2 regions of the Mesorhizobium sp. L48C026A00 genome follow, and region 2 is predicted to be linked to the other one. Evidence: predicted binding sites of a transcription regulator. Region 2 holds the regulator's gene; the other holds the start of a gene.
The links. The regulator LexA, encoded in region 2, represses DNA repair genes until DNA is damaged. The targets are predictions, from matches to a motif close to TGTTCNNNNTGTGTTCNG.
Positions count from the first base shown of each region.

Region 1 (4,173 bases), on a different contig from region 2:
GGTGCGCGAGATCGTCGCGACCCGTGAGAATGCGCATGGCATTCGCCTTGGCATCAAGAAGGGCGGCTGCGCCGGCATGGAATATACGGTCGATCTGGTGACCGAGCCCAACACCAAGGACGATCATATCGAGCGCGACGGCGCCCATGTCTATGTCGCGCCTGAGGCAGCGCTTTTCCTGTTCGGCACCGAGATGGATTTCGAGCAGACGACGCTGCGCACCGGCTTCACCTTCCGCAACCCGAACCAGAGCTCGGCCTGCGGCTGCGGCGAATCGGTGGAGCTCAAGCCGGCCGATCTGAAGGCCCTGGCCGAGGCGCGCGCATCGGCCTGATTTCCCTTCTCCCCGTTTACGGGGAGAAAGTGGCCCGAAGGGCCGGATGAGGGGCAGCGCCAGCTTCTGCAACGTTAGCGCCGCCCCTCATCTGCCTGCCGGCATCTTCTCCTCGTTCACGGGGAGAAAGACCTAATCCACCCACATTCCCGTCCGTTTGTGCCAGTCTGCGATCGATTCCTCAGGATAGACCTCAAACGTCTTGTCGTCCTTGCCGATCACGGGCTCGACCCAGTTCGCCTTGTATTTCAGCATGAGGTGCACCTTTTCAGGCGGTTTCGGCAGGTCGGTGTCGATCGCCGAGGCGAAGGGGTGGACCAGTTCCGGCCAGGTCCGGTCGTAGAGCCACAGTGCCGATCCGCATTTCCTGCAGAAGTTCCGCTCGCCTGACGAGATCTCGCACTGCGGATGCTCGTCGTCCTCGATCTCGGCCTGGTAGACGCCAAGATGGCGCTTGCCCTTGATTTTCAGCGTCTCGAAATCGGCGCCGAGATTGATGGCAAAGCCAGCACCGCCCTGCTGCTTGCGGCAGATCGAGCAGTAGCACAGCATGAACGGCACCGGCGTGTGGCTTTCCACCTCGAAGCGGACGGCATTGCACCGGCAGGACCCTTTGAGCAGAAGTGGCATGAAAAACTCCGACGAAATTGGCTTTCAACTTGTCAGGATGGTGCTGGTTGCGGCGATGACAAGGGAAAATCCGGATGTCATGATCGCGGCATGGACAACGAACGCATCGCCGAACTTTTCGAAGGCCTCGGCCCGGTCAGCATTCGCAAGATGTTCGGTGGCAAGGGCATCTATTTCGACGGCGTCATCGTCGCCATCGTCATTCGTGACGAATTGATGCTGAAAGCCGACGCGGAAAGCGCGCCCGAATTCGAGGCGGCCGGCTGCCGGCAATGGACCTATACGGGGTCGCGGCACGGCAAGCTGGTGTCGATGCCGTATTGGAGCGTTCCCGACAGCGCCTTCGACGATCCGGATGAGATGGCGGTCTGGGCGCGGCGGGCCTATGAGGCGGGGCTGCGGGCCGGCAAGTAGCTGCTGGTCGTCACCTCATGCCAATTCCTGCGGCTCGGGCACAAGGGCCAGCGCGTCCGCAAAGTCTGCCGCCGTTAAGCCCGGCACAAGCCCGGCACTTTCGATCGCGAGCATTGCCGCGGCAACGCCGTCGCGCAGCGCTGCGCGCAGCGTCAGGCCGCGCAGCAGGGCGGCGACCGTTGCGCCCGCCAGCGCATCGGCGGCGCCGTCCGTGACTTTTTTCGGCGGCAGGATCGAGAAGGCGTCGGTTTCGTCGAAACCGAGCACTGGACCGTCGCCAGCGGTGACCACGCCGCTTTTCAGGCCGGCGCGTCTTAAGCCGTCGACGATGCCACGCTCGTCAGCATCGACGTCGGCGCCGGTAAGCGCGCCGGCCTCGTGCCGGGTCATGAAGGCCATCGCCAGAAACTCAAGCACCAGCGTCAGCCGCGCCGCCTTGCTGGGCGAAACGGCAAGTGCAAACACCGGCTTGCCGGCGGCAAGCGTCATCAGCCGCCCGAGCGCCGTCGACGGCAGGTTGGCGTCGCACAGGACCGCATCGGCGGTGCTGATCGCCTCGCGTACCTTGGCACGGCGGATCTGCTTGGCAAGCGCCAGGTCGTAGAGCGCCATGTCGGCAAGGCCGGCGATCAGCCCGCCGTTGCCGTCGATCAGCACTGTGTTGCTCGGCGTCGTGCGATCGAGGAACACCACGGACAGATCGGCAATACCGGCCGCAGCGACGGCGCGCGCGACCGTATCGGCCAGAACATCGCCGCCGCGAACCGAAAGCAGCGAGCCGGAGACGCCGCGGCGCACGGCGCAGCGCAGCGCATTGAAGACGGCGCCGCCGACTTCCTCGCGCATCGTACCCGGATTCGACGCCGCCGGCACGAAGGCGCCCGAAACCTGGCCGCGCCGCTCGATATAGGCGCCGCCTGCGGCCAGGACTGTCGGCGACTTCAGCATGCCCGGTGAGATGACCTTGTTGCCCGGATGGAGACTAGGTTGTCCGGCGGAACCCGGCAACCCGAAGCGCGATTCGGAAGATGCCCAGCAGAATCCTGCGGGTGAAGCGGGATACATCCTGGGATGAAAACGCGAAACAAAAAAAGAACAATCCGGATACTGTCGGTTTTTCAATCGTTTGGCTCCCCTTGCCAGACGAGAACAAAGAAGGTACAAATTAGTAAGGATTACGGATTGTCCGGCCTTCATTGACGACCAAGGGGTGATGTATCATGGCTCAGAATTCTTTGCGGCTTGTAGAGGACAAAACGGTGGACAAATCAAAGGCTCTGGATGCGGCGCTGTCGCAAATCGAGCGTGCCTTCGGCAAGGGCTCGATCATGCGGCTCGGCGCAAACGAGCAGGTCGTCGAGATCGAAACGGTGCCGACCGGTTCGCTTGGCCTCGACATCGCGCTCGGCGTCGGCGGCCTGCCGCGCGGCCGCATCATCGAGATCTACGGGCCGGAAAGCTCAGGCAAGACGACGCTGGCGCTGCACACTGTGGCGGAGGCCCAGAAGAAGGGCGGCATCTGCGCCTTCGTCGATGCCGAGCACGCGCTCGACCCGGTCTATGCCCGCAAGCTCGGCGTCGACCTCGAAAACCTCTTGATCTCCCAGCCCGATACCGGCGAGCAGGCGCTGGAGATCTGCGACACGCTGGTGCGTTCCGGCGCCATCGACGTGCTGGTGGTCGATTCGGTCGCGGCGCTGACGCCGCGCGCCGAAATCGAAGGCGAGATGGGCGATTCGCTGCCCGGCCTGCAGGCCCGCCTGATGAGCCAGGCGCTGCGCAAGCTGACCGCCTCGATCTCGCGCTCCAACACCATGGTCATCTTCATCAACCAGATCCGCATGAAGATCGGCGTCATGTTCGGTTCGCCCGAGACCACGACCGGCGGCAACGCGCTGAAATTCTATGCTTCGGTGCGCCTCGACATTCGCCGCATCGGCTCGGTCAAGGACCGCGACGAGGTCGTCGGCAACCAGACCCGCGTCAAGGTGGTCAAGAACAAGCTGGCGCCGCCCTTCAAGGTGGTCGAGTTCGATATCATGTATGGCGAGGGCGTGTCCAAGACCGGCGAGCTGGTCGACCTCGGCGTCAAGGCCGGCGTGGTCGAAAAGTCGGGCGCCTGGTTCTCCTACAATTCGCAGCGTCTCGGCCAGGGCCGCGAGAACGCAAAACTGTTCCTGCGCGACAATCCTGACACGGCGCGCGAGATCGAATTGGCACTACGGCAGAATGCCGGGCTGATTGCGGAAAAGTTCCTCGAGAATGGTGGTTCCGAAGGCGGAGACGACGGTTTCGAGGACGAAGCCGGCGCCATGTAGGCTTCGGCAGTGGCCGGAGTTTGGCCATGATTCCGGCTCATCACCTCCAGCCTGTGTAATCGAGTTCTGTATTGTTGCGTTCGAACCGCCGGCCTAGCGCCGGCGGTTTGCGTTTCAGCGGTGGCGCCGAGATGACCGGCAAGCCCCGCAAATTGGCCCAATTCCGTGTTTCTGGACAGGGTGCAACGCGGCGGCTAAAAGGCCATGTCCATTTGCCGTCGGCCGGGCCGACGGCTCTCTCTAAAGCTAAAAGGCAGTGTTATTCATGAGTGGCGTGAATGAGATCCGGTCGACATTCCTCGACTATTTCCGCAAGGAGGGTCACGAGGTCGTCGCGTCGAGCCCGCTGGTGCCGCGCAACGACCCGACACTGATGTTCACCAATGCCGGCATGGTGCAGTTCAAGAACGTTTTCACCGGCCTGGAAAAGCGACCCTATTCGCGTGCCACGACAGCTCAGAAGAGTGTTCGCGCCGG
Region 1 covers NZ_AYWU01000005.1:182,176-186,348, reverse strand. Annotated here, with positions in the region: gene sufA (Fe-S cluster assembly scaffold SufA) at 1-334, shown strand, start outside; gene X738_RS53250 (GFA family protein) at 467-964, opposite strand; gene X738_RS53245 (TfoX/Sxy family protein) at 1,055-1,378, shown strand; gene X738_RS53240 (PfkB family carbohydrate kinase) at 1,394-2,326, opposite strand; gene recA (recombinase RecA) at 2,599-3,696, shown strand; partial or broken gene alaS (alanine--tRNA ligase) at 3,962-4,173, shown strand, end outside.
Region 1: a site for LexA is predicted at 2,459-2,476, ahead of recA (recombinase RecA). Genes of this name have one in related genera too.

Region 2 (4,173 bases):
TGCCTCCGACTGGCCCGGTCAGACCGGACAGCTTTGACTTTTCCTTTGACAGCTATTTCGCCGGTGTCGGTGCCAGTGGCTTTTTCCTTGGCAGTCCAAAGATCGTCGTCTCCGAAGATGCACCGTTAACCGCACGCCTTTCTTCGTCGATCGAGAAGGCGCGCGAAACCATCGCCGACCATATCAGGGACAGCATCGGTGGTGCCGAGGGGGAGATTGCCGCTGCGCTGATCGTCGGCGTGCGTGCCGGCATCCCCGAAGAGATAAACGAATCGATGCGGCGCACCGGCATCTACCACATCATCTCCATTTCCGGCCTGCACATGGCGCTTGTCGCCGGCACCGTCATGGGATTGCTGCGCGGCGCCTTTGCGCTGTTTCCCGACTTTTCGTCGCGCCGGCCGGTCAAAAAATATGCGGCTGCTGCCGCACTCGTCTCCATCGCTGCCTATCTGATCTTTTCCGGTATCGTGGTCGCGGCTGAACGCAGCTTCATCATGCTGGCGGTAATGCTTGTCGCCGTGCTGTTCGACCGGGCGGCACTCACCATGCGCAACCTGGCGATTTCGGCCATCGCCGTTATCGTCGTGTCGCCGCACGAGGTGGTCGGCGCAAGCTTCCAGATGTCGTTCGCCGCGACTGCGGCTCTCGTGGGCGCCTATGCCGGTTGGTCCGACTATCGTGCCGACAGGGCCAAGGCGCCGCGACAGCGACGGTCACCGGTCGCTTTCGTCACGCGCAAGCTCGTCGCCGGGGCAGGCACCATCGCAATGACCTCCATCATTGCCGGCAGCGCCACCGCGCTCTTCGCCATCTGGCACTTCCAGCGCGTCTCGCCGCTCAGCCTGTTCGCCAATCTGGCCGTCATGCCGATCGTCACGATCGTCATGTTCCTGGCCGTCCTCAGCGCCTTGGCAATGCCTTTCGGCCTCGACGGCCCTTTCCTCTACATGATGGGCAAGGGCCTGACGGCGATGATTGCAATTTCGGGATGGATCTCGGGGCGTTCGCCCGTCGATGCAGTCGGCCTGATTTCGTTGCAATCGGTTCTGCTGGTGACGGTCGCCTTAGTCATCGCCACGATGGCGACGACATGGCTGCGGCTTGCCGCACTTCCCTTTGCGCTCGCCGGCCTGCTGACGATTTCCGAGACGCGCACCCCCGACGTGCTGATCTCGGAGGATGCGCATCTGGTGGCGCTGCCGATCGGCGGCGGCGAACTTGCCGTCAACCGGATGCGTTCGAACGAATTCACCACCGACAACTGGAAACATGCGCTGGTTTCAACAACGATCGTCGAGCCGGAGACATTCGAAAAAGGAGATGTGCGGTTCGACATCGCCGATCCGGCCGACCTGCCGCCGGGAGCGCCTTTCACCTGCACTGCCGGCCTGTGCCTGGCCCGGCATCCGTCCGGCGCGCTCATCGCGCTCGCCGACAACCGCAAAACCGCGCGGCCGGCCTGTGCCTTTGCGGATTTGATCGTCATCGACGATGCCACAGCCTATTACAAACTCTGCCGCAACCCGCTGGTTCTCGTCGTCACCAAACGGCAGCTCGCTCGCATGGGCAGTGCCGCCGTCTTCTTCGATCCGCTATCGGCGAAGACGCGCGCAGAAATCCGTTTTGCCGTCAGACAGCCATACAGGCCTTGGCATGAGCAGCGGCGATTTTCGCGCGAGGCGAGGGGCCTGCCGCCATACCGCAGGGCCGAGAAACCCAAGAAGCCTGCCGTTCAGTAACGCCGGATCAGTCCGACGAGCTTGCCCTGCACCTTGACCCGGTCCGGCCCGAAGATGCGCGTCTCGTAGGCCGGATTGGCGGCTTCCAGTGCGATCGAGGCACCTTTGCGGCGGAATCGCTTCAGCGTCGCTTCCTCCTCGTCGACCAGAGCGACAATGATCTCGCCAGGCTGGGCGGTGTCGGCGTTGCGGATGATAACCGTGTCGCCGTCGAAGATGCCGGCCTCGATCATCGAATCCCCCTTGACCTCCAGCGCGTAGTGCGTGCCGCCGGTGATCATGTCCGGTGGCACCGAGATCGAATGCGTCTGGTGCTGGATGGCGTCGATCGGCACACCGGCAGCGATGCGGCCCATCACCGGTATGGAAACGGTGGCAACGACGTCGTCGTCATTGCCGGCCGCACGCATGCGCGAAGGCGCCGGCTTGATCTGGCGTCCGAGGCCGCCCTGGCCAAGGCTGCCTTGAATGACGCTCGGCGAGAATTTGCGCGCCGCATTGAGGCCCGGCGCGATCGAATCGGGCAGGCGCAGCACCTCCAGCGCGCGGGCGCGGTTGGGCAGGCGGCGAATGAAACCGCGTTCCTCCAGCGCCGTGATCAGCCGGTGGATCCCCGATTTGGAGGCGAGGTCGAGCGCTTCCTTCATCTCGTCGAACGAGGGCGGAATGCCGCTTTCCTTCAGTCGCTCGTGGATGAACATCAGCAGTTCATGTTGTTTGCGTGTCAGCATCGCGACCCCCAACAGAATCAGAAAAACAAACCCAGAACAAACACTATCTGTTCCAGTTGTGTTCCGCAACCATTTAAAGTTTAATGAATGTGTTGACGTTTTGTTCAGCGTAGCATCAGCACGCTGCAGGCGGCGCCCGCTGCGGCCGCGGGAGCGAATGGCTCGCGCACGACCAGTCCGTTGGCGTCGGCCAGCATTCTGAGCATCGAGGAATCCTGGACACTGAACGGCGTTGCCTCAAGCGTGCCAGCTTCTTCCTTCACCACCGCGCGTACATAGTCCTGCCTGAGATCGTTAGCCGGCATGGCGGCGCCGAGCCGCGCCTGACGCAGGTCCTGGCGGAAGGCGCGGCCGCCGAGCCGCGCCAGCAGCGGCTTCAGAAAGAGCTGCGTGCAGACCAGGCTGGCCACCGGATTGCCAGGCAGGCCGATGCAGCGGATGGCGCCCAGCCGCCCGAACATCAGTGGCTTGCCGGGCCGCATGGCGATTTTCCAGAAAGCGAGCGCCATGCCTTCGCCGGTCAGCACGTCATGGACGAGGTCATGGTCCCCGACCGAGGCGCCGCCCAGCGTGACGATGACGTCCGCGCCTGCGGCGACGGCTTTTGTCACCAGCGCGGCGATCGCGTCCTTGCGGTCGGCGGCGATGCCGAGATCGAGTGCGCTGGCGCCGACCGAGCGGGCCGCGGCGGCGACGCCATAGGCATTGGAGGAGATGATCTGGTCGGGGCCAAGGTCGCTGCCCGGCGGCAGCAATTCGTCGCCGGTGGCGATGATGGCGACCAGCGGCCGTTTCACCACGCGGACCTGCTGGCGGTTGGCCGACGCCGCCAGCGACAATGCCGCCGGATCAAGCAGGCGGCCTTTCTCCAGCAGCATGTCGCCCTGCGAGAAATCGAGCCCGAGGCGGCGGATGTTGCGGCCTTCAACCGTCGGCGCGGTCACTTCGACCATGCCGCCGCCGAGGTCGCGGACATTCTCCTGGATGACGATGGTGTCGGCGCCTCCGGGAAGCGGCGCGCCGGTGAAGATGCGCACGGCCTGCGCCGGGCCGACTGTTCCGGCAAAGCCTCGTCCGGCCGGCGCCATGCCGATCACCGAAAGTCTCGCGGGCACGGACGCGACATCGTCGGCCCGCACGGCATAGCCGTCCATGGCCGACGCGTTGAATGGCGGCTGGGTGCGGAGCGCGATGAGCGGCTCCGCCAACACGCGGTCGGCGGCATCCATCAGGGCGACGCTTTCAGCCTGCAAGGGCGCAGCATCCGCAAGCAGGTGCTCGAGCGCCTCGGCGACCGCAAGCAGCGCCATTATCGGCCTGCCCCCTGGGCGTCCGCCTTGTAGTCGCCGGATTTGCCGCCGGTCTTTTCCATCAGCCTGATGTTGGAGATCGCCATGCCGCGGTCGACCGCCTTGGCCATATCATAGATGGTCAGGCAGGCGACCGAGACGGCAGTCAGCGCTTCCATCTCGACGCCGGTCTTGCCGGTGACGCGGGCCAGCGCCGTGACCTTCAGACCGGGCAGCTTCGCGTCCGGTTCGATGTCTACCGATATCTTGGTCAACAGCAGCGGGTGGCAGAGCGGGATCAGCTCATGCGTCCTCTTGGCCGCCATGATGCCGGCGATGCGCGCCGTACCCAGCACGTCGCCTTTCCTGGCATCGCCGTCGAGAATCATTTTCAGCGTTTCGGGCCGCATC
Region 2 covers NZ_AYWU01000017.1:241,293-245,465, forward strand. Annotated here, with positions in the region: gene X738_RS67325 (ComEC/Rec2 family competence protein) at 1-1,742, shown strand, start outside; gene lexA (transcriptional repressor LexA) at 1,736-2,473, opposite strand; gene X738_RS67335 (molybdopterin molybdotransferase MoeA) at 2,578-3,783, opposite strand; gene moaC (cyclic pyranopterin monophosphate synthase MoaC) at 3,783-4,173, opposite strand, start outside.